Regions from separate parts of the Paractinoplanes abujensis genome, predicted to be linked through region 2. Evidence: riboswitches for the same ligand, from Rfam matches in the RefSeq annotation. Region 2 holds a riboswitch; the other holds the start of a gene.
What was found. Region 2 has a riboswitch for thiamine pyrophosphate ahead of BKA14_RS24020 (ECF transporter S component). Riboswitches for the same ligand answer to the same signal wherever they lie in the genome.
Positions count from the first base shown of each region.

Region 1 (11,927 bases), 710 kb from region 2:
GCGGCACCCCGATGCGCGCTCGCGCGTTGTGCGGCGGCAGACTGGTCGGGTGAGCGCGGATCATTACTTCAGCGCCGAGCCGGCCACCCCCGACCGTCGCGGCGAGATCGAGTTCAGCGCGGCCGGCCGTGACTACCGGCTGGCCGTCGCGGCCGGCGTCTTCAGCGCGGGCCGGCTCGACCCGGGCACGGCCGTGCTGCTGCGCAAGGGCGACCTGCCCACGGCCGACGCCGGGGGGACCTTTCTCGACCTCGGCTGCGGCTACGGCCCGATCACCTGCGTGCTGGCCGCGGAGGCCCCGGCGGCGATCGTCTACGCGGTCGACGTCAACTCGCGGGCCCGCGAACTGACCGCGCTGAACGCCGGGACGCTCGGACTGTCGGCGCGGGTGCGGGTGACCGAGCCCGACGAGGTGCCCGACGGGGTGACGTTCGACCAGATCTGGAGCAACCCGCCGACCCACGTCGGCAAGAGCGAGTTGCGGGCGCTGATGGAACGCTGGCTGCCGCGCCTCGCCGACGGGGGTGTGGCCTGGCTGGTGATCAACCGGAATCTCGGTGGTGACTCGCTGCACACCTGGCTGGTCGAGAAGGGCTGGGAAGTGGAGCGTACGGCCAGCCAGAAGGGCTTCCGAGTGCTCAAGGTGACCCGGAAAACCGGCTGACTACCGCCGCCCGGGCCGGGATGATTGCCGCCATGGGTTACGTGGATGTCGCCGGAGCCGGTTTTGTGCTGCCCGACGGGCGCCGGCTCTTCGCCGACGTCGCCTTCCGGGTCGGCGAGGGGGCCAAGGTCGCGCTGGTCGGGCCGAACGGCGCGGGCAAGACGACGCTGCTGCGCATGGTCGCGGGCGATCTCGCGCTGCCCGAGGGCACGATCGCGCGCTCCGGCGGCCTCGGCGTGATGCGCCAGTTCATCGGCATGATCGGCGACGACCGTACGCTGGAGGATCTGGCTCTGTCGCTGGTCAAGCCCGAGCTCGGGGCGGCCGGTGAGCGCCTGGCCCGGGCCACCGCCGCGCTCGACGAGACCGAGCGCAGCCAACTGGCGTACGCGAACGCTCTGGCCCACTGGGGTGAGATCGGCGGCTACGACACCGAGGTGCTTTTCGACACGGTGGCCGTCGCGATCCTGGCCAAGCCGTGGGACGAAGTGCGCCACCGTCCGGTGCGGACACTGTCGGGCGGCCAGCAGAAGCGGTTCGCGCTCGACCTGCTGCTCCGCGGCGACGACGAGGTGCTGCTGCTCGACGAGCCCGACAACTTCCTCGACGTGCCCGGCAAACGCTGGCTCGAGGCGCGGCTGCGCGAGTCGCCCAAATCCGTGCTCTACGTCTCGCACGACCGGGAGCTGCTGGCCCAGACGGCCGACCGGGTCGTCGCCGTCGAGGGCGGCACGGCCTGGACCCATCCGGGCGGGTTCGCCTCGTGGCACGAAGCGCGCGTGCATCGCCACGACCGGATGGAGGAGAACCGCCGGCGCTGGGACGAGGAACACCAGAAGCTCAAGGACCTGGTGTTGTCGCTCAAGCAGAAGGCGACCTTCAACGACGGCATGGCCTCGCGCTATCAGGCCGCGCAGACCCGGCTGCGCAAATTCGAGGAGGCCGGTCCGCCGCCCACACCGCCCAAGGAGCAGTCGCTGCGGATGAACCTGCGCGGGGGGCGGACGGCCAAGCGCGCGGTGATCTGCGAGCAGCTCGAGATGGAAGACCTGACGTTCCCGTTCGACCTGGAGATCTGGTACGGCGACCGGGTTGCCGTGCTGGGCGCCAACGGCACCGGCAAGTCGCACTTCCTGCGGCTGCTGGCGGCCGGTGGCAGCGACCCCGAGGCCGAGAACAAACCGGTCGACGGCGCACCCCTGGCCCACGTGGCGCACAACGGGGTGGCCCGGCTCGGCGCGCGGGTGCGGCCCGGGCATTTCTCGCAGACGCACGACCGGCCCGAGCTGCTCGAACGCACCCTGGTCGAGATCCTGTGGCGCGGCGACGACCACCGGTCCGGAATGGACCGGGCGGGCGCGATGAAGGCCCTCAACCGGTACGAGTTGTCGGCCCAGGGCGACCAGCGGTTCGGCACGCTCTCCGGCGGTCAGCAGGCGCGTTTCCTGGTGCTGATGCTGGAGTTGTCGGGCGCGACGGTGCTGCTGCTCGACGAGCCGACCGACAACCTCGACCTGGCCTCGGCCGAGGCGCTGGAGGAGGGGCTGAACAAATTCGAGGGCACGGTGATCGCGGTCACCCACGATCGCTGGTTCACCAGGTCTTTCGATCGCTTCGTGCTGTTCCAGGGCGACGGCGAGGTCGTCGAGACCCCGGAGCCGGTCTGGGACGTGCGCTAGTTTTTTGGGCCTCGGCCGGGTTATGGTCCGAGGCAACACAACCCCACGGGAGTCCGGTGCACCGGGCTGAGAGGGGGGCTGACGCGGCCCCCGACCGTCGAACCTGATCCGGATCATGCCGGCGCAGGGAGGAGCGACAGTTGTTGTTGCCGCGTTTGCACATCGTCACCGACTCGCTCGACGTCGTCCGGGGCGTGCTGGGCCACGGCCCGGTGGCCGTCCAGATCAGAGTCAAGACCAACGACCGCGAGGCGTACGCCCTGACGACCGCCGCGCTCGAGCTGTGCCGGGCGGCCGGGGCGCTGTGCCTGGTCGACGACCGGATCGGGGTGGCCCTCGCGGCCGGGGCCGACGGCGTGCACGTGGGCGCCGACGACCTGCCGGTGGCGGCCGCCCGCCGGGTGCTCGGGCCCGGCCCGGTGGTGGGCGCGACCTGCCGCGATCCGGACTCCGCACGCGCGGCCGTCGCCGACGGGGCGACGTATCTCGGGGTCGGGCCGGCCTTCGCCACCAGCAGCAAGACCGGGTTGCCGGAGCCGATCGGGCCCGCGGGCGTCGCGGCGGTGACCCGGGCCGTGCCGGAGACGCCGGTGATCGCGATCGCGGGCATCACACCACCCCGGGTGGCCGAGCTCGACTGCTACGGGGTGGCCGCCATTTCCGCCGTCGTGGCCGACCCCGCCGGCGCGACGGCCGAGTTCCTGAAGGCGCTGTCCGGCTGCCCGAAGGTGCTGTCATGAGCGACATCACGGTCGTCGGGGGCGGGATCATCGGGCTGTCCATCGCGTGGCGGCTCGTGCGGCGCGGGGCCGACGTGACCGTGCTGGACGGCGGGGACGAGGGCGCCTGGCACGTGGCGGCCGGGATGCTGGCGCCGGGCGGGGAGTCCGAGCACGAGGACCCGGCCCTGATCGCGCTCCTGGAGCGATCCGCCCAGCTCTGGCCCGCGTACGTCCGGGAACTGGGGGTTGACGTCGGCTATGACGACACCGGGACCCTCGGCCTGGCGCTGACGGCCGACGACCTGGCCCAGCGCGCGCGTCTCTGGACCCGGCAGCAACTGCCCCTGCTGCGGCCGTCCGAACTGCGCGAGTTGGAGCCGGCGCTCTCCCCCCGCGTACGGGCCGGGGTCCTCGCCCCTCGCGAGACCCAGGTGGACCCGCGCAAAGTCGTGCACGCGCTGCGGGAACGGCTGGGGACGCGGATCGTGGTGAAGCGGGTGGAGTCGCTCGCCGATGTGGACTCACGGCAGGTCGTGGTGGCGGCCGGATGCGGCACGGCGGCGCTGACCGGATTGCCCATCCGGCCCGTGAAAGGCCAGGTGCTGCGGTTGCGGGGTGAACCCGGGCTGCTGCGGCACGTGCTCGACGGCTGCGAGGTCTACATCGTGCCGCGGGCCGACGGCGAGGTGGTGGTGGGCGCGACCCAGGAGGAGCGGGCCGATCGGCTGGTCACCGCGGGTGGCGTGCACGAACTGCTGCGCGCGGCGCTGGAGCTGGTGCCGGGCCTGGCCGAGTTCGAGCTGGCCGAGACCACCGTGGGGCACCGGCCCGGCACGCCCGACAACGCGCCGCTGCTGGGGCGGCTCGACGACCGGGTGATCGTGGCCGCCGGACACTTCCGCAACGGCATCCTGCTCGCGCCGGTCACCGCTGACCTGGTGGCCGGGCTGGTGCTGGACGGTCTCGACACTCCCGGCGACTTCGCGCCGCGGAGGTTCTCATGAAGCTGACAGTCAACGGGAACGTGGTCGAGAGCGACGCCGCGACCGTGCAGGCGCTGGTCGAGGCGATCACCGAGGCCCGGCGCGGGGTCGCGGTCGCGGTCAACGGCGAGGTGGTGCCCCGGTCGACCTGGGGGCTGACAGGGCTCGCGGCCGGCGACGTGGTCGAGGTGCTGACCGCGGCCCAGGGAGGCTGACGATGGAGTTCTTCGAGAAGTCCCGTCTCGTTCTCGGGACGGGTGGGGCCAACAGCCTGGCCGCGCTGGAGGAGGCGATCGTCGCGTCCGGCACCGGGCTGGTCACCGTGGCGCTGCGCCGGGTCGACGCGGCCGGGCCGGGCCTGCTGCCGATGCTCGACCGGCTCGGAGTGGCGGTGCTGCCCAACACGGCCGGTTGCTACACGGCGGGCGATGCGGTCAAGACCGCCCACCTGGCCCGGGACGCCTTCGAGACCGACCTCGTCAAGCTCGAGGTGATCGGCGACGAACGAACCCTGCTGCCCGACGGCGTGGAGCTGCTCAAGGCGGCCGAGACGCTGGTCGGGGACGGGTTCCGGGTGCTGCCGTACACGAGCGACGACCCCATCCTGGCCCGCCGCCTGGCCGATGTGGGCTGCGCCGCGGTGATGCCGGCCGGGTCGCCGATCGGCTCCGGGCTGGGCATCTCCAACCCGCACCACATCCGCCTGATCCGGCAGAGCGTCGACGTGCCGGTGGTGCTCGACGCGGGCATCGGGACGGCCTCCGACGCCGCGCTGGCCATGGAACTGGGCTGCGACGCGGTGCTGATCGCGAGCGCGATCACCCGGGCTGCGGCGCCGGCCGAGATGGCGTCGGCGATGCGGCACGCGGTGGTCGCGGGGCGGCTGGCCTTCTCCGCGGGGCGGATCCCGCGGCGGTTCCACGCCGTGGCGTCCACCTCGGATCTCGGGCTCGCGCAGTGGTGACGCCGGGCGGGCTGGTGGTGCTGACCGACCGGCGGATGGCTCGCGAGCCGGTCACGTCGGTGGTGCGGGCGGCGGTGCTCGGCGGCGCGGAGTGGGTGATCCTGCGCGAGCGGGATCTGCCGTACGCCGCCCGGGTTGAGCTCTGCGACGAGCTGCGGTCGGTCGTGCCGGCGGGGCGGCTGATCGTGGCGGGGCCGGATCCGCTCGGTGGGGATGCTGTTCATCTGGCTGCGACTGATCCACGACCGGGTTCTTCGGTGCGGTTGGTCGGACGGTCGTGCCATGACTCCTCGGGTCTGTCCGACGTGGACTACGTCACGTTGTCGCCGATCTATCCGACGGTGTCGAAGCCCGGATACGGGCCGGCGCTGGGGGCGTCCGCTGCGGCCCGGCTCGCGGGGAAGCGGGCCTGGCTGGCGCTGGGCGGGGTCGACTCCGCCGGGCGGGCCGCGGAGTGTGCGGCGGCCGGGGCGAGCGGGGTGGCGGTGATGGGGGCGGTCATGCGGGCGGACGACCCGGAAGGGGTGGCGCGGGAGTTGGCGGCCGCGTTTCGCCCGCAGGCGGTGTCGCCCTCGTGACCGGCTCGACGCCGCCGGTGGTGCTCACGATCGCCGGGTCCGACTCCGGGGGCGGCGCCGGCATCCAGGCCGACCTCAAGACGTTCGCGGCCCTCGGGGCGTACGGGACCTCGGTCCTCACCGCCGTGACCGCGCAGAACACCCTCGGCGTGACGGCGATCCACCCCATCCCGGTCGACGTCGTGGCGGCGCAGCTGGAGGCGGTGCTGGCCGACCTGCCGGTGGTCGCGGTCAAGGTCGGCATGATCGGAGACCCGGCGGTGGGGGAGCTGATCGCGTCGTGGGCCGACCGGCTGCCCAACCTGGTCGTCGATCCGGTGCTGGTGGCCACCTCGGGCGCGCGGCTGGCCGAGACCGCGTCGGTGGCGCCGCTGCTGACGTATCCGTGTGTGCTGACGCCGAACCGGCAGGAGGCGGCCGCCCTGGTCGGTGGGCCGGTCGTGACGATCGCGCAGATGGCCGCCGCGGCCGAGGAACTGGCCGGCCGGGGGGCACGGGCCGTGGTGGTGACCGGGAGTGAGCTGGCGGCCGATGTGCTGCGCAGCGACGGTGTCACCGAGACGCTGACCGGCGAGCCGGTGCCAACGGTCAACAATCACGGGTCGGGCTGCACGTTCTCGTCGGCGATCGCGGTGCGGCTGGCCCTGGGGGATCCGGTGCCCACGGCGGTGCGGGCCGCCAAGCGGTACGTGACTTCCGCGCTCGCCGGTGGGCGCGACTGGCGGCTGGGCGCCGGGCCCGGGCCCCTGAACCATTTCGCGGTCTGACAAAGCGATTCGACAGAGGACGCCGTCCACAGGGGACCAGTGCGTCCACCGAAGGGGAGGAAAGGTATATGAGGCGCAAAGTGTACGTCGAAGGAGTGCCGTTCACCGAGGTCGAGCTGAGCGACGGCAACGACCCCGTGCGGCTCTACGACACCTCCGGGCCGGGCAGCGACCCCACGGTGGGCCTGCCGCCGTTGCGTGCGCCGTGGGCCACCGGCCGCACCCAGCTGGCCGCGGCCCGGGCCGGTGTCGTGACCCCCGAGATGCAGTTCGTAGCGATCCGCGAGAACGTGCCGGCCGAGCTGGTGCGGGCCGAGATCGCGGCCGGGCGGGCGGTGCTGCCGGCCAACCGCAACCATCCCGAGTCGGAGCCCATGGTGATCGGGTCCCGGTTCCTCGTGAAGGTCAACGCGAACATCGGCACCTCGGCCGTGACGTCGTCGGTGGCGGAGGAGGTCGAGAAGCTGACCTGGGCCACCCGCTGGGGCGCGGACACGGTGATGGACCTGTCGACCGGGCCGCGCATCCACGAGACCCGCGAGGCGATCATCCGGAACTCGCCGGTGCCGATCGGGACCGTGCCGATCTATCAGGCGCTCGAGAAGGTCAAGGGCGACCCGGTCAAGCTGACCTGGGAGCTGTTCCGCGAGACGATCATCGAGCAGGCCGAGCAGGGGGTGGACTACATGACCGTCCACGCCGGAGTGCTGCTGCCGCACGTGCCGCTGGCCGCCGAACGGGTGACCGGCATCGTGTCGCGCGGCGGCTCGATCATGGCGGCCTGGTGCCTGGCCCACCACGAGGAGAACTTCCTCTACACCAACTACGACGAGCTGTGCCGGATCTTCGCGGACTACGACATCACGTTCTCGCTGGGGGACGGGCTGCGCCCGGGGTCGATCGCCGACGCCAACGACGAGGCCCAGTTCGCCGAGCTGCGCACGCTGGGCGAGCTCACCCACCGGGCCTGGGCGTACGACGTACAGGTGATGGTCGAGGGGCCGGGTCACGTGCCGATGCACAAGATCAAGGAGAACGTGGACCTGCAGGTCGAGCTGTGCGGCGGGGCGCCGTTCTACACGCTCGGGCCGCTCACGACCGACATCGCGCCCGCGTACGACCACATCACGTCGGCGATCGGCGCCGCGATGATCGGCATGTTCGGCACGGCGATGCTCTGCTACGTCACGCCCAAGGAACACCTCGGGCTGCCCGGCAAGGACGACGTGAAGGCCGGGATGATCGCCTACAAGATCGCGGCACACGCGGCCGACCTGGCCAAGGGGCATCCGGGCGCGCAGGAGTGGGACGACGCGCTGTCCAAGGCCCGGTTCGAGTTCCGCTGGGAGGACCAGTTCGAGCTGGCCCTCGACCCGCAGACCGCGCGCTCCTACCACGACGAGACGCTGCCCGCCGCGGCCGCCAAGACCGCGCACTTCTGCTCGATGTGCGGGCCCAAGTTCTGCTCGATGAAGATCAGTCATGAGCTCAAGGCGCGCGGGATGGATCAGAAATCGGCCGAGTTCATGTCCGCCGGCGGCCGGGTTTACGTGCCGGTAACAATTGCGTCGGATAAAACCGGGAACGGTTCCTAGGAGCCATTCCGAGCGCCATTTCCTGCGGATTCCCTGGAATTCACCGGCAGGGGCGACGGAATCCTTTCAGCGGCCGAGGCCGCTCACCCAGTCCGCGATCTCGCCGTCCGGGCCGGCCGGGTGATGGGAACGCTGCTGCTGCGCCGGCGGGGTGAAGCCGTCGAACGGGGGCATGGTGATGACCCCGGTGTCGGACGGCTTCAACTCGTGCTCGGGGCGCTGAGCGGCCACCGCGGCGTGGGCGGCCACCGAGGCCCGGCCGCTCGCGGTCCTCACGGCCGCCGTGCCCGCCTGCGGACCGGCCGCGGCCTTGGCGATGGCCGACTCGGGCTGGGCGTCGCGCTGCGGCAGGGGCGGGCGGTCGGGGGTGGGCGCGGCGCCGGGCGTGGCGCCGGGGAGCTCCGCGACCGGGCCGCGACGCAGCACCGCGGCGAGCACCGAACCGAAGACACCGGCGCCGGCCGCGGTCATGGCGCCCCAGTAGGGCACCTCCTGGAAGCGGCTCGCGCCCGGACCGGCGACCAGGTAGGCCACCGTGAGCAGGGCCGGACCGGGCAGGCCGGCCAGGGCGATCGCCGTCGTGGACAGCTTGCGGCGGCGGGCCGCGAGCCCGATGAGCAGGCCGCTGACCAGCGCGATGGCCGGCATCGTGAACAGGGCGAAACGCTCGATCAGGCCGTCGGGGACGAAGCCGGCGTCGAGCACGCCCAGCCGTACGGGGGGAAGGGTCTTGCCCCCGATCAGGGCGGGCGCCACCGAGACCAGCGCCACCAGCCAGGCCGCGGCGGCCACTGTGATCAGGCTCAGGTGCGACACGGAACGGCCCAGGGCGGCGTACGCGGCGAAGATGCCCGCGGCCGCGCCGAGCACGGCGCAGGCGCCGATCACGAACACGGCGTCGACACCCGCGATCTGGGCGCCGCGAGCGGGCTGCATGGTCAGCGGCACGATCGCCGCCGCGCCCAGACCGGCTGCGATGGCGCCGATCATCCGCGTGCCCGCACCGGCCGGCCGGGGCAGACGGGCCCGGCCGGCCAGACCACCGGCGGCGGCCGCGGTCATCGCGAACCACGCCACCCAGCCCAGCTGAAGAGTCCATTGATCACGCGCGGTTACGTCCACGACACGGGTGAAGCTGAGGATGCCCAGCCCGTAGGCGAGACCCAGCTGACCCGCGCCGACCAGCACCGCGGCGCCGAACGCGGCCCCTGCCACCTTCACCCATGTCCGAAAAGCCATGCCCGGCACGTTACGGTTTCCCCACCTGCGTGCTCAACCGCGGGACTCGATTCTTAAAATCCCGCTTAGATATTTATACAAAGAGTGACGGGCTACGCCATCAGCAGATCGTGCAGCAGGCCGCTGGCCCGGGCCACCTCGTCGGAGTGGGCCGTGCGGCCCAGGGTGCGCGGACGCGGGATGCGGACGTCGACGATCTCGCGGACCCGGCCCGGTCGCGGGCTGAGCACGACTACGCGGTCCGCCAGCAGCACGGCCTCGTCGATCGAGTGGGTGACGAAGACCGTGGTGGCCCGCTGCTCCATGTGGATGCGCTGCAGCTCGACGGAGAGCTCCTCGCGGATCAGCGGGTCGAGCGCCGAGAACGGCTCGTCCATCAGCATCACCTGCGGCTGCGCGATCAGCGCGCGGCACAGCGCCACCCGCTGCTGCATGCCGCCGGAGAGCTCGTGCGGCAGTCGTTTCTCGAAGCCGGTCAGACCGGTCAGCTCGAGCAGCTGGTGGGCGCGGTCGGTGAAGTCGGCCTTGCGCCGGCCGAAGATCTGCACCGGCAGCAGCACGTTGTCGAGCACCGAGCGCCACGGCAGTAGAGCCGGCCGCTGGAACATCATCGACACGTCGCGGCGGGGCTTGGCCACCGCGACCCCGCCGACCTCGATCGTGCCCCCGGTCGGAGGCAGCAGCCCGGCGATCATGCGCAGCAGCGTCGACTTGCCGCAGCCGGAGCGGCCCACCACGGCCACGAACTCGCCGTCGCCGACCTGCAGGCTGACGTCGCGCAGAGCCTCGACCGTGCCCGAACGGCCGGTGAAGGTGCGGGACACCTGGTCGATCCTGATCATGAGGCGAGCCGCCACCGGCCGCTGCGCGCCACCAGCAGGGTAAGCGCCTGCGGCATCAGGCCGGAGTGGTTGTCGGGGGTCAGGCGGATCGGGCCGGACAGACCGTCGACCTGTGACGTCTCGATGATCTCGCGGATCCGCGGCCGGTCGGCGCCGACCCGGGCCACCGCGTCGGCGATCAGGTCGGCGGCGTCGGCGGCGAACGAGGCCACGCCGGAGTAGCTGCCGTAGCGGGACGTGTAGTCGCGGAACCACTGCTTGCGGGACGACTTGGCCGGGGTCGTCGCGATCACGTCGTCGATCGCCAGGATCTGGGTGAACACCATCGTGGCGTTGTTCGTGGCGGCGACCGCCTCGCGCGGGATGAACAGGTCGCCCGCGGCCGCCGCGTCCAGGTAGACGCGGCCGCTGAAGCCGGCCGCGCGCGCGTCCCGGGCGGCCAGCTGGGCCAGGTCGGGCGGCGTGAGCACGACCAGCGCCTGCGGGGCGGCGTCGGTCAGCGTGCCGACGGACTGCGCGATGTCGGAGGCGCCGGGCTTGACCGAGCGGACCGCCTTCACGGTGATGCTCTCGGGGAGCGCGTTGTTGAGCGCGATGTTCGCGCCGCGTCCGTACAGATCGGTCGTGTAGAGCACCGAGATCGTCCGGATGCGCTGCCGGACCAGTTCGTTGACCAGTGCGGCGGTGCTGTCCTTGGAGTTCGGGCCGAGCTTGAAGACGTACTGCCGCTCGGACACCGGCGTCGTGACGGCGTCCGAGGCGGACAGGGCGATCGTCGGGATGGCCTTGTCGTTGATCGTCTTGGCCGCACCCACCACGCAGTCGTCGCACGAGCCGCTGACGACCGCGGCCACGGTCGGGTCGTCGGCGAACGAGGTGATGTTGCGCATCGACGCCGCCGGGTCGTTGCGGTTGTCCTTCGTGACCAGCCGCAGCTCACGGTCGCCCAGCTGCCCGGAGGCGTTGATCTGGTCGACCCGCAGCTGCAGGGCCCGGGCGTACGCGGTGTCGACCGACGAGTTGTTGAGGTCGGCCGCGATGACCACGACTTCGGCGCCGTCGGGGGCGTCGTCGTCGGAGGTGCAACCGGCCGCGCCGGCCAGAAGCATCGATGCCACGGCGGTGGCCGCGGTGATGCGGGGGAGCCGCACTGCGGTGCCTCCTATGGGGGCGGAAAGGCGGGGGCGCCAAGACATCGTGGTCGATGGGCGGGCGCGCCGGCACGGACAATGTGTCCGTTCGATCGCGCCAAACCTTGCCAACGTGAAGGCCCCTGGTCAAGCGGCTCACCATCGATGGATCGAGACGGTTGTCTCACATACTGGTTGGAATCTTGGGGGTTCAGCGTGACCGTGTCGTCACCCGATGTGTCGAGCGAGATATTCGCGCACGTCAAAGCGCATTCTTTGTCGAATGTAGAACGGGCAGGAAAACTTGCACTCGGACACCAAGTTCATTTCTGGGTGTTTCCTGGCTTCCCAAAGGGATGTCCGTTCTGATGAAATTCCCGGGCCGCGCGAGGTTCTGCGGGCGAAGAGCCACGGGGATGACCACGGAGGAGAAGTCGTGAGCACCGGATCTTCGACCCAGGTGACGCGCCGTGGTGTCTTCCCCCGCCTGCGAGACGCCCGGATCCGCGCCAAACTGGCTCTCATTCTGGTCGTTCCTCTGGTCGCGGTCATCGCCCTGGCGACCACGCGTCTGGTCGACGTCGGGCAGCGTGCCGCCGACGCCGGGCAGGTCGAGGAACTGACCAAGCTGGAGACCGACGTCTCCGCACTCACTCAGCTGCTGCACGTCGAGCGGATGGCCGCCGCCGCGTATCTCGGCAATCCCGTGCTCGACGCGCGCACCGACGCCTACCGGGCCGCCGTCCGGGCCAGCGACGCGCAGA
Region 1 covers NZ_JACHMF010000001.1:5,993,046-6,004,972, reverse strand. The annotation lists gene BKA14_RS27340 (class I SAM-dependent methyltransferase) at 50-664, shown strand; gene BKA14_RS27335 (ABC-F family ATP-binding cassette domain-containing protein) at 697-2,343, shown strand; TPP riboswitch at 2,379-2,490, shown strand; gene BKA14_RS27330 (thiamine phosphate synthase) at 2,484-3,083, shown strand; gene thiO (glycine oxidase ThiO) at 3,080-4,069, shown strand; gene thiS (sulfur carrier protein ThiS) at 4,066-4,263, shown strand; gene BKA14_RS27315 (thiazole synthase) at 4,266-5,012, shown strand; gene BKA14_RS27310 (thiamine phosphate synthase) at 5,006-5,590, shown strand; gene thiD (bifunctional hydroxymethylpyrimidine kinase/phosphomethylpyrimidine kinase) at 5,587-6,357, shown strand; gene thiC (phosphomethylpyrimidine synthase ThiC) at 6,426-7,952, shown strand; gene BKA14_RS27295 (hypothetical protein) at 8,019-9,191, opposite strand; gene BKA14_RS27290 (ABC transporter ATP-binding protein) at 9,284-10,033, opposite strand; gene BKA14_RS27285 (ABC transporter substrate-binding protein) at 10,030-11,142, opposite strand; gene BKA14_RS27280 (sensor histidine kinase) at 11,600-11,927, shown strand, end outside.
Region 1: linked by a shared signal. The riboswitch ahead of BKA14_RS27330 (thiamine phosphate synthase) and the one ahead of BKA14_RS24020 (ECF transporter S component) in region 2 are both predicted to bind thiamine pyrophosphate.

Region 2 (11,927 bases):
CAACGTGGCGATCGCGTCCCAGTCGGCCTTGCCCGAATACCGCTGTTCGGCCGTGCGCGCGTGCAGCGCCACCGCGGCCACGCCCGCCTCCTGGGCGATCAAACCCGCTTCCACGTACGTCAGATGGTCCTCGTCGATGCCCTTGCGCATCTTGATCGTGAGCGGGATCCCGTACGGCTTGGCCGCCTCGACGGCCTGCCGGACGATCCGCCCGAACAACTTGCGCCGCCACGGCAACGCCGAACCTCCGCCACGCCGGGTGACCTTGGGCACCGGGCACCCGAAGTTGAGGTCGACGTGATCGGCCAGCCCGTCCTCGCCCACCATCCGCACGGCGGCCGCCGTCACGTCCGGGTCGACCCCGTAAAGCTGCAGGCTGCGAAAATCCTCGTCCTCGGCGAAGGCGACCATCTTGAGCGTCTTGGGGATCCGCTCCACCAGCGCCCGCGTCGTGATCATCTCGCAGACGTAGACACCCCCGCCCTGCTCACGGCACAGACGCCGGAAAGCCACGTTGGTGATGCCCGCCATCGGGGCCAGCACAACAGGCGGATTGACGGCGTGGTCGCCGAGCATGAGCGGTGCAGTCACGCCCCCCAGCGTAGTTGGCCCGCCCTTCGTACCCTGTTCGCATGGAGGCCCGGAAGTCCAGTGCATGGAAAAGCAACTACGTCGTCACCGATCGTGGCCGGGAGATTGCCACGTGGGACAAGTCGACCTGGAAGAGCGGCGGCGAGTTCACCCTCGACGGGCGCCGCTACCGGGTCCGGTCGAACGGCTGGGGCAGCAAATACACGATGACCGACGACTCGGACACGATCGTCGCCACCGCCGAACGCGTGGGCCGTAAACGCTGGAGCGTCTCGGCCGGCGGGCAGACCTACGACTTCCGCCGCAAGTCCCTCTGGGCCAGTGAGGAAGAACTCGTCCTGGGCGACACCCGGGTCGGCAGTGTCCGTAAGACCAGCTGGTGGGGCGGCACGATCGCGGTCGAACTCCCCGGCCTGCCCCCGCACCTGCAACTCTTCGTCCTCGGTGTGGTCATCAGCAAGTGGGACTCGGAGGCAGCCGCAGCCGCCGCCTCCAGCAGCGGCGGCGGAAGCTAGGGACGATCTGGCAGAGTCGGGGCATGGGTGATGGGGACGGGGCTCGGCGGCTGGTTGTGGTGTTCGAGTCGCCGGTGGCCGAGGCCATTCTGCGCCTGACGCCTGACCTGGGGTTTCAGGCCGTGCTGGTGGAGCCGGACGCGACCCGGCTGGCGGGGACGCCGCGGCCGCGCGGGGATCGGGTCGTGCACGATCTGGCGGCGGCCCACCTCGACGAGCACACCGATGTCGTCCTCACCGATCACAACCGGGCCGAGGTCGGGGACGTGTTGCAGCAGGCGCTCGCGGCGAAGACGCGGTATGTCGGGATCATGGGCAACCCCAAGAAGGAAGGGCCGCACGTGGCGGCCCTTCGCTCCCTGGGTGTGGCCGACGAGCAGATCGCCCGGGTGCACCGGCCGATCGGGCTCAACATTCGGGCCCGGACCCCGGCCGAGATCGCGGTGGCGACCCTGGCCGGGCTCATCGCCGACCGCAACGACCGGCCGGGCGGGTTCGACTTCTGAGCGAGGTCAGCAGCCGGGCAGGCGCTTGATCAGGTAGTCCTCGATCTGGGACAGCCCGACCCGTTCCTGCTTCATCGTGTCGCGGTCGCGGACGGTCACGGCGTCGTCGGTCAGCGTGTCGAAGTCGACAGTGACGCAGAACGGCGTGCCGATCTCGTCCTGGCGGCGGTAGCGCCGGCCGATGGCCTGCGAGTCGTCGAACTCGACGATCCAGCGCTTGCGCAGGTCGGCCGCCAACCCCTTGGCCTTGGGCGACAGGTCGGGGTTGCGGGAGAGCGGCAGCACCGCCACCTTGACCGGGGCCAGCCGCGGGTCGAAGCGCATGACCGTGCGCTTGTCGACGCCGCCCTTGGTGTTCGGGGCCTCGTCCTCGTCGTACGCCTCGAGCAGGAAGGCCAGCACCGCGCGGGTGAGACCGGCCGCGGGCTCGATCACGTACGGCACCCAGCGCTCCTGCTTCTCCTGGTCGAAGTAGGAGAGGTCGACGCCGGAGTGCTTCGAGTGGGTGGACAGGTCGTAGTTCGTGCGGTTGGCGATGCCTTCGAGCTCGGCGAACTCGCTGCCGCCGAACTGGAACCGGTATTCGATGTCGACCGTGCGCGTCGAGTAGAACGAGCGCTTCTCCGCCGGGTGCTCGTAGAAGCGCAGGTTGTTCTCGGACAGGCCGAGGTCGCGATACCAGTTCCAGCGCTCCTGCAGCCAGTACTCGTGCCACTTCTCGTCGGTGCCGGGCTCGACGAAGAACTCCATCTCCATCTGCTCGAACTCCCGCGTACGGAAGATGAAGTTGCCCGGGGTGATCTCGTTGCGGAAGCTCTTGCCGATCTGCGCGATGCCGAACGGCGGCTTCTTGCGGGCCGCGGTGGCCACGTTGTTGTAGTTGACGAAGATGCCCTGAGCGGTCTCGGGGCGCAGGTAGTGCAGGCCCTCGGCGCTCTCGGTGGGGCCGAGGTAGGTCTTCATCAGGCCGTTGAAGTTCTTCGGCTCGGTGAAGGTGCCCTTGTTGCCGCAGTTGGGGCAGTTCAGCTCCTGCAGCGAGGCGGGCGGCGAGCCGTGCTTCTCCTCCCACGCCTCTTCGAGGTGGTCGGCCCGGAACCGCTTGTGGCAGGACTGACACTCGGTGAGCGGGTCGGTGAACGCCTCGACGTGGCCGGAGGCGACCCACACGTCGCGGGAGAGGATGACGGCGGAGTCGAGTCCGACGATGTCGTCCCGCTGCTGGACCATCTGACGCCACCACTGGCGGCGGACGTTCTCCTTCAGCTCCACGCCCAGCGGACCGTAGTCCCAGGCCGAGCGGGTCCCTCCGTAGATCTCGCTGGAGGGGAAGACGAAGCCACGGCGCTTGGCCAGGCTGACGACGGAGTCGATACGGTCGGCGGGCATGTTCCTCCTACGCCGGCTGGGTGTCGGCGGGGACCTCGAAGGTAGTGATCACGGGGCGTGATCGGGACAAACGCCGAGATTACTCCCCGACTTCGCACACCTCGAACTGGCCCGTCGACGTGTTCTGGTCGAGCGAGGCCTCCAGCTGGTCCACCTGACCGCTCTGCCGGGTCGCGGTGACCGGCACGCTCATCTCGACCGTGTTGAACCGGCCCAGCTGCCAGGTGGTGATCCGCTCCTCGGCCTCGGCCCGGGCGCGGAACTCCGAGGCGGTCTGCTCGCGCCGCGATTGATCGCAGAGCAGCCCGTACGCCTGGTCGAAACGCTCGTCGCGCAGCGCGCCGAGGTAGTCGTTGACGGCGGCGTGGGCCTGCTCGTCGAGCGCCCCCGTGACGGAGGTGCCGAGACCGATCAGGGCGGCCAGCCCGCCACCGCAGACGAGCACCAGCACACCCGCGCCGATGCCCAGCCCCCAGCCGAGGCGCCGGCCTTTGCCCTCGACCGGCGGGGCCGGGAACGGCGGCTGGACTCCCGGGCCCTGTGGCGGGACCGGAACATGAGGCGCCGTCGTCATGACACCAACAGTAGACGTCAGCGCCAGGGTTCGGCGGCCCGGTCGCTCTCGGCCAGCACGACCTCTCCGCCCGGTTCGGCGCTGGCCAGGGTCTCGAACGCGGACGGTTCGTCGATCGACTCGGACAGCAGCGGGGCGCCGTGGACCTTGACGTCGAAGGCTCCCAGGGCGCGCCGGTAGGCTCCGACGGACTCCCAGTCGGTGACCAGGGTCCACACTTGCGGGTCTTCGAGGGCGCGGGTCAGCCGGCCGGACAGGTAACCGGGTCGTTCGGCCAGGGCGGCCAGCGCGGCCCGGGCCCGGGTGAGGAAGCCGTCCTGCGTGTCCGGCTGCACGTGGAAGCGGTTGAGCACCAACATGCGACGAGGGTACGCAGCGACGAGGAGTGACCAGGTGACACCTTCCGGCAACCTGCTCCGGCGCCTGTCCCGGGTCAGCCCGACCGCGGCCTTCGTGGTCGCGCTGGTGGTGATGCTGGGCGGCCTCTTCCTGCCCGGCATCGTCGGCGCCGCCCTGCTGTTCGTGCTGGCCGCGGGTCTGGCCGCGCTCACGTTCACGACCTGGCCGGTGCAGTCGGCGTCGACCCGGGCCCTGCGTCTGCTGATCCTGGGCCTGTTGCTGGCCGTGGTGGTCGCGAAGGCGCTCTAGACACATGCGCTTTTGACAATCATTATCATTCTCAGCGACAGTGGATGGTATGCGCCGCCGTCTTCTGCCTGCTCTGCTCGTGTCTGCCCTCGCCCTGGCCGGGTGCGGTGACCAGGCCGGGCCGGCGGGCACGACGGAGGACGGGAAGTTCGAGATCGTCACCGCGTTCTATCCGCTGCAGTTCCTGAGCGAGCGGATCGGAGGCGACGTGGTCAGCGTCACCAACCTCACCAAGCCCGGCGCCGAACCGCACGACCTCGAGCTGACGCCGCGCCAGGTCGGCGACGTGGCCGACGCGGGCCTCGCCGTCTACCTCAAGGGTTTCCAGCCCGCCGTCGACGAGGCCATCGACCTGGAGGCCAAGGACAAAGGCTTCGACGCCGCCTCGGTGGTGCCGCTGCTGCCCGCGGGCGGTGCGGACGATCACGGCCACGAGCACGAGGAGGCCGAAGGTGGCGAGGACCCGCACGTCTGGCTCGACCCCGTACGGCTGGTCACGATCGGCGAGAAGCTGGCCGAGCGCCTCGGGCAGCTCGATCCCGCCCACGCCGCCGGTTACACCGAGCGCGCCCAAGCCCTCAGCACCGAGCTCACCGCGCTGAACACCGAGTTCGCCGACGGCCTGAAGACCTGCGACCGCCGCGAGCTGGTCACCAGCCACACCGCCTTCGCCTACCTGGCCGCCCGTTACGACCTGCACCAGGTCGGCATCACCGGCATCTCGCCCGAGGCCGAGCCCTCGCCGCAGCGCCTGGCCGCCGTGGCCCGGGAGGCCCGCGAGACCGGCACCACCACCATCTACTTCGAGACCCTGGTCAGCCCGGCGGTGGCCGAGACCATCGCCCGCGAGGTCGGCGCGAAGACCGCGGTGCTCGATCCGCTCGAGGGGCTCGTCGACTCCGCGGGCGACTACTTCACCGTGATGCGGCAGAACCTGGCCGCGCTGGAAACCGGTCTGGGGTGCAAGCAATGAGCGTCGTATCGGTGCGTCACGCCGCGGTCGGCTACGAGGGCCGCGAGATCCTGCACGACATCTCGCTGACCGTGGCGGCCGGCGAGGTCGTGGCGATCCTGGGGGCCAACGGCTCCGGCAAGTCCACGCTCATCCGCAGCATCCTCGGGCTGGTCCCGCTGGGTCACGGCGAGATCGAGCTGTTCGGCACCGCGCAGCGCAAGTTCCGGGACTGGGCCCGCGTCGGCTACGTGCCGCAGCGGCTCGGCGCGGGCAGCGGCGTGCCCGCCACGGTGGGCGAGGTGGTCGCCTCGGGGCGGCTGGCGCGGCGCGGCATCTTCCGCCCGTCCGGCGCCGCCGACCGCGCCGCGGTGCGCGAGGCGTTGACCGCCGTGGGCCTGATCGACCGCATCAACGACCCGGTCACCACCCTCTCCGGCGGCCAGCAGCAGCGCACGCTGATCGCCCGCGCGCTGGCCGGTAAGCCCGACCTGCTGGTGCTGGACGAGCCGACGGCCGGGGTCGACGCGGCCAGCCAGGAGGCGTTCGCGGCGGCGCTGGGCCGGTTCGCCGGTGCCGGCGGCACGATCGTGCTGGTCGCGCACGAACTCGGCCCGCTGCGGCCGCTCATCGACCGGGCCGTCGTGGTGCACGAGGGCCGCATCGCGCACGAGGGCGCGCCGCCCGAGCCGGCCGGTCACCACGCCGAGCCCGACCACGACCACGTGCACCCGCACGCCGTGCCGCCCGCAGCCGGCATCTGCGTGGCCCCCGCCGACCGGATCGCGGCGAATTAACATGGACCTTTTCCAGTACGACTTCATGATCCGGGCCCTGCTGGGCGCGCTGATCATCGGCCTGGCCGCACCCGCGCTCGGCATCTACCTGGTGCAGCGGCGGCTCTCGCTGATCGGCGACGGCATCGGTCACGTGGCGCTGACCGGTGTGGGTGTCGGCCTGCTGTTCAACCAGTCCCCCGTGATCAGCGCGGTGATCGTCGCGGCGATCGGCGCGGTCGGGGTCGAACTGATCCGCGAACGCGGCCGCACGTCGGGCGACCTCGCGCTGGCGCTGCTGTTCTACGGCGGCATCGCGGGCGGCGTGGTGCTGGTCGCGCTCTCCGACAACGCCAACAACAACAGCCTGGTGCAATACCTGTTCGGCTCGCTGATCACCACATCGCCGCAGGACATCGTGGTGATCGCCGGGCTCGGGGCGGCCGTGCTGGTGGCGATGCTGGTGTTCCGGCCCGCCCTGTTCGCGGTCTGCAACGACGAGGAGTACGCGCGGGTCAGCGGCCTGCCGGTGCGCGCGCTCAACCTGCTGATGGCGGTGACCACGGCCGTCACGGTGACGATCGCCATGCGTACGGTCGGTCTCCTGCTCGTCTCCGCCCTGATGGTGATCCCGGTGGCCGCGGCGCAGCAGGTGACCCGCGGTTTCCGCACCACCATGGCCGCGGCGATGGCGATCGGCCTGGTCGCGGCCGGGGTCGGCGTGATCGTCTCGGCCGAGGCCGACACCCCGCCCGGCGCCACCACCGTGATCCTGGCGCTGGCCCTGTTCGTCGCCATCACCGTCGGGGCGGCCGGCCTGCGGATGGCCCGGCGGCGCGCCCACCCGCCACGCGAGGTGGAACCGCCCGACGTCGTTCTGCAGGAGGCACCGGTCCGATGACGACGACGAGCGGTTACGAGGCGTACGAGTCGGCCGGTGAGCTGCTGCGCGCCCTGTCGGCACCGATCCGCGTGGCGATCGTGGCAGAGTTGGGGGTGGGCGAGCGCTGCGTCCACGAGTTGGTCGAGAAGCTAGGCGCACCGCAGCCACTGGTCTCCCAGCACCTGAGGGTGCTGCGCGGCGCCGGGGTGGTCCGGGGTGCACGCCGGGGCCGGGAGATCGCATACTCGCTGGTGGACGATCACGTGGCGCACATCGTCGCCGACGCGGTCAGCCACGCGAGGGAGGTCAGGTCGTGAGTACCGAGCAGAACGTCGCGCAGCGCAACACCAAGCAGCGCTCCGCGGTGAGCGCCGTGCTGTCGGAGGCCGAGGGTTTCTACAGCGCGCAGGAGCTGCACGCCCGGCTGCGGGAACGGGGTGAGCGGGTCGGCCTGACCACTGTCTACCGCACCCTGCAGGGGCTGGCCGACGCGGGCGAGATCGACGTGATGCGCCCGCCCGGCGGCGAGCACCTCTACCGCCGCTGCAGCCAGGGTCACCACCACCACCTGGTGTGCCGCGAGTGCGGCCGGGCAGTCGAGGTCGAGGGCCCGGCGGTCGAGTCGTGGGCCGACAAGGTGGCCAGCCGGCACGGGTACGTCGACGTCTCGCACACCATGGAGATCTTCGGCACCTGCCCGGACTGCGCGGCCAAGCACTGAGTGGGATTCTGTGCCGGTGAAGCCTTACGCCGACCGGCTGCCCACCGCCGTACGTCAGCTCCTCACCGACATCGTCGTGGTTCTGTGGGTCTATCTCTGGGTCCGCGCGGCTCTGTGGGTCAACGACATGGTCGAGAAGCTGGGCGTGCCGGGCGCCAAGCTGGAGAGCGCGGGCGGTGGCATCGCCGACAACCTGACCGACGCCGGCAACAAGGTCGGTGACGTCCCGCTCGTGGGCGACCAGCTGGTCAAGCCGTTCACCGGCGCCGCCGAAGCCGCCCGCTCCTTGGCCGAGGCGGGCCGTCAGCAGCAGGACGTCGTCGACACGATGGCGATCGTCGTGGCGCTCGTGGCGGTGGCCGTTCCGCTGGCGCTCGTGCTCTTCGGGTGGCTCCCGCTGCGGCTGCGGTGGATGCGCAGGGCCGCGGTGGCTTCCGCCGTACGGGATCAGCCCGCCGGACGCGACCTGCTGGCCCTGCGCGCGCTGGCCTCCCAGCCCTTGAACCGCCTGGCCAAGCTGGGCCCCGACATCGCGCAGAGCTGGCGCAACGGTGACGCCTCGGCGGTCGACGCGCTGGCCGAGCTCGAACTCAAACGGCTCGGCCTGCGGTCTCGCCGGGGGTGACGTCCTCGCCGCTGACCTGCTCGTCCTCCTCCTCGGCGTCCTCGTCGATCCAGTTGCGGCGGAAGAACGGGAAGGCCGCCCAGAACGTCAGGAAGAAGACGGCCGCGATGCCCGCGAAGACGAACGCGATCCACCGGGTCAGGATGAAGTCGAGCACCAGCAGCACGCAGGAGACCATCGACACGAGCAGGAACGCGAGGCCGCCGCTGAGCAACCGATGGGCGTAACGCACCAGTTCGGGCTTGCGGCCCTGACGGAACAGCGCCCGGTGGAACGCGACCGGCCCGATGATCATCGCGGTCGAGGCCGCGGCGGCGAGCAGCGCCACCACGTACGTGTCCTTCTGGAACTGCGTGACCCGCGGGAAACCGCTGCTGAAAGGCAGGGTCAGCAGGAACGCGAACAGGATCTGGATGCCGGTCTGAACGACCCGCAGTTCCTGCAACAGGTCAGCGAAATTCCGGTCCCACCGCTGCTTCTCGGTCTCGTGCCCGAGCCGTGCCTTCTCACCCGACATGACGCTGCGGTTTCCCCTGAATCAACGGAAATCAAACTACGCCTATCCGGGCGAGGGCGGCGTCGGCCAGCGCGGCGGAGGCTTGCTCGGGCACCCAGTGGCTGACCCCGCGCAGTGCGACCATCTGATAGTCCGCCTCCACCCAGTCCCGGGTGCGCAGGGCGGCGGTGAGTGAGACCACTCCGTCCTTGTCGCTCCAGACGTACGTGGTGGGGACCCGGATGATGCCGGGGGTGTCGGGCGAGCTTCCGGTCGTCGCGCGATACCAGTTCAGGCCGCCGGTGAGCCGGCCCGGATCGGTCTGCATCGACTCCACGTACTTGTCGCCCCCGCCCCCGATCGGCCGGAACATCGCGCGCAGCACAGCGCCGTCACGTGCCAGCAGGAACCGCTCGGCCACCTGGGACTGGAAGACTTTGAAGTACGCCATCCGCGCCCGCTGCGACGCCCGTACGCGCAAAGCCAGGCCCAGCGCCTTGGGGTGCGGCACCGACACCGCGGTCAGCGTGCGCACCCGCTCCGGGTAGCCCGCGGCCAGCCACCAGCCCACGACCGCGCCCCAGTCGTGCCCGATGACGTGCGCGGACTCGATGCCGAGGGCGTCCAGCACGGCCACCGCGTCGGCCGTCGGCTCGGACATGCGGTAAGCCCCGACGTCGGCCGGGCGCGCGCCGGGCGAGGTGCCGCGCTGATCCACGGCGTACGTCCGTAAGCCTTTGGCATGCAGCCGCGGCGCGAGCAGATCGAACTCGCGATGATCCTGCGGGAAACCGTGCAGCAGGAGCACCGGCTCGCCGCCGGCCGGGCCACCCTCGTAGACGTCGAAGGTCAGGCCCCGCGCCTTGATCTCCATGTGATCACTCCCTCGCTGTCCCTGGACCGCCGCCGGTGTTAAGTTCATCGAAACACACAGGTTTTTCCGACAGGGGAGCGCACAGCGCTGAGAGTGCGGGCAACCGCAGACCCTCGCACCTGATCTGGGTAATGCCAGCGCAGGAAGTTCGGTCTTTCTCCAGCCGCGCCGTGTCCGGGTTCACGCCCGGCGACGGCGTGCGTCTCCTCCCGGTACCCACTGGGAGGTTCTCACATGAACACCAACCGTTGGCGGACGATCGACATCGTCATAGCCTCGATCGTCGCCGTGGCCTTCGGCGTCATCTTCTGGGCCTGGGGCCTGCTCTACAACGGCCCCGCCGATGCCATCCCCCTGCCCGGCCGCGCCCTGCTCTACGGGGTGTGGCTGGTGCCGGCCGTGCTGGGCGCGCTGATCGTGCGCAAACCCGGCGCCGCCTTCTACACGCTGTCGCTGGCCGCCCTGGTCTCGGTGGCGATCGGCACGAGCTGGGGCTGGACCATCGCCGTGCAGGGCCCGCTCGAAGCCCTCGGCGCCGAGCTGGTATTCGCCCTCTTCGCCTACAAGGTGTACCGCCTGCCGGTCGCCCTGCTGGCCGGGGCGGCGGCCGGCATCGTGGCCGCGGTCTACGACGTCTTCGTCTGGTACCCGGACACGGCGTGGGGTTCTTTCCGGATCCCGTACGTGCTCCTGACCGCGGCGTCGGCGCTGGTCATCGCGGGGCTCGGCAGTGTGCTGCTGACCCGGGCGCTGGCCCAGACCGGCGTCCTGGACCGGTTCCCGGCGGGCCGTTCGCGCGCGCTCGTCTGATTTGGTGTCATTCAGTTATGAGTGAGGTCGTCCTCCGCGGTTTCGGCTGGCGGCACGCTGGTCGCCGGGCCTGGGCCGTCCGCGAGGTCGACCTGACGATCACCCACGGCGAACGGGTGCTCCTGCTCGGTCCCTCCGGGGCGGGCAAGAGCACCCTGCTCGCGGCGCTGTCCGGCCTGCTCCCGGAGGACTCGGGTGAGGCCGAGGGCACAATCGAGATCGACGGCCTCGACCCGCGCAAAGCCCGGGAGAAGTCCGGCATCGTCTTCCAGGACCCGCAAACCCAGCTCGTGATGGCCCGCAGCGGCGACGACGTGGCGTTCGGGCTGGAAAATCGCGGCGTGCCGGCCGCGCAGATCTGGCCGCGGGTCAGCGACGCGCTCGACCGGGTCGGCTTCCCCTACCCGATCACCCGCTCGACCAGCGCACTCTCCGGCGGCGAGGCCCAACGGCTGGCGCTGGCCGGCGTGCTGGCCCTGCGGCCGGGGCTGCTGCTCCTCGACGAGCCGACGGCCAACCTCGACCCGGCCGGCGCGGCCCTCGTACGGGAATCGCTCGGCTCCTTGCGCGACACCACCACGGTGCTGGTCGAGCATCGGGTGGCCGAGGCGTTACCGCTGGTCGACCGGGTGGTGGTGCTGGAACCGGGCGGCGGGATCCGGGCCGACGGCGCGCCCGAAGTGGTGTTCGCGGCCTACGGCGACCGGCTCGCCGACGAAGGCGTGTGGGTTCCGGGTTTCACGATTCCGCCACTCAAGTCGGCCACGGCGGCCACCCCCGACCTCGTACGGGGGGAAAATCTTGCGCTGGCGCACCGGCTCGCGCCGGTGACGCTCGGGGTGGGCACCGGCGAGGTGCTGGCGGTGACCGGGCCCAACGGAGCGGGCAAGTCGACGCTGGCGCTGCTGCTGGGCGGTCTGCTGGCGCCGACGTCCGGGCGGATCAGCGGATTCGGCGACCGGCGCCCGCCACACAAATGGCGGGCGGCCACACTGACCGGGCGGATCGGGTCGGTCTTCCAAAACCCGGAACACCAGTTCGTGACATCCCGGGTCGCCGACGAACTGGCGGTGGGCCCACGCCGGCTGGGCCGCCCGGCCGCGGCGGTCACGACGGTGGTGACCGACCTGCTCGACCGGTTGCGCCTGACCAAACTGGCCGGAGCCAACCCGTACACCCTCTCCGGTGGCGAGGCCCGCCGCTTGAGCGTGGCCACGGCGCTGGCCACCGCGCCCCGGCTGCTGGTGCTCGACGAACCGACGTTCGGCCAGGACCGCAAAACGTGGATCGAACTGGTGACGCTGCTGGCCACATTGCGCGACGACGGCCACGGCATCCTGGCCGTGACCCACGACGACGACTTCGTGCAAACCGTGGCCGACCGCACCTTCCCCCTGGGCGAGGCCCGCTTGCGCGACCCCCTCCCCCAACGCCGGCGGCCCCGGCCATGACCCTCCTCCCTCGCTTCACGCGCCGGCGGTCGCGCCCATGACCCTCTCCTTGCAGCCGATCGCTGATCCGTCGGCGCCGCTGGCCCGGCGCAACCCGGTCGCCAAGCTGGCCGCGGCCA
Region 2 covers NZ_JACHMF010000001.1:5,280,291-5,292,217, forward strand. The annotation lists gene dusB (tRNA dihydrouridine synthase DusB) at 1-576, opposite strand, end outside; gene BKA14_RS23950 (hypothetical protein) at 633-1,106, shown strand; gene BKA14_RS23955 (XdhC family protein) at 1,130-1,612, shown strand; gene BKA14_RS23960 (glycine--tRNA ligase) at 1,619-2,998, opposite strand; gene BKA14_RS23965 (hypothetical protein) at 3,078-3,572, opposite strand; gene BKA14_RS23970 (antibiotic biosynthesis monooxygenase family protein) at 3,590-3,931, opposite strand; gene BKA14_RS23975 (DUF6703 family protein) at 3,966-4,220, shown strand; gene BKA14_RS23980 (metal ABC transporter substrate-binding protein) at 4,270-5,193, shown strand; gene BKA14_RS23985 (metal ABC transporter ATP-binding protein) at 5,190-5,969, shown strand; gene BKA14_RS23990 (metal ABC transporter permease) at 5,971-6,849, shown strand; gene BKA14_RS23995 (ArsR/SmtB family transcription factor) at 6,846-7,148, shown strand; gene BKA14_RS24000 (Fur family transcriptional regulator) at 7,145-7,552, shown strand; gene BKA14_RS24005 (hypothetical protein) at 7,569-8,177, shown strand; gene BKA14_RS24010 (DUF6328 family protein) at 8,143-8,694, opposite strand; gene BKA14_RS24015 (alpha/beta fold hydrolase) at 8,726-9,547, opposite strand; TPP riboswitch at 9,609-9,710, shown strand; gene BKA14_RS24020 (ECF transporter S component) at 9,782-10,357, shown strand; gene BKA14_RS24025 (ABC transporter ATP-binding protein) at 10,375-11,808, shown strand; gene BKA14_RS24030 (energy-coupling factor transporter transmembrane component T family protein) at 11,846-11,927, shown strand, end outside.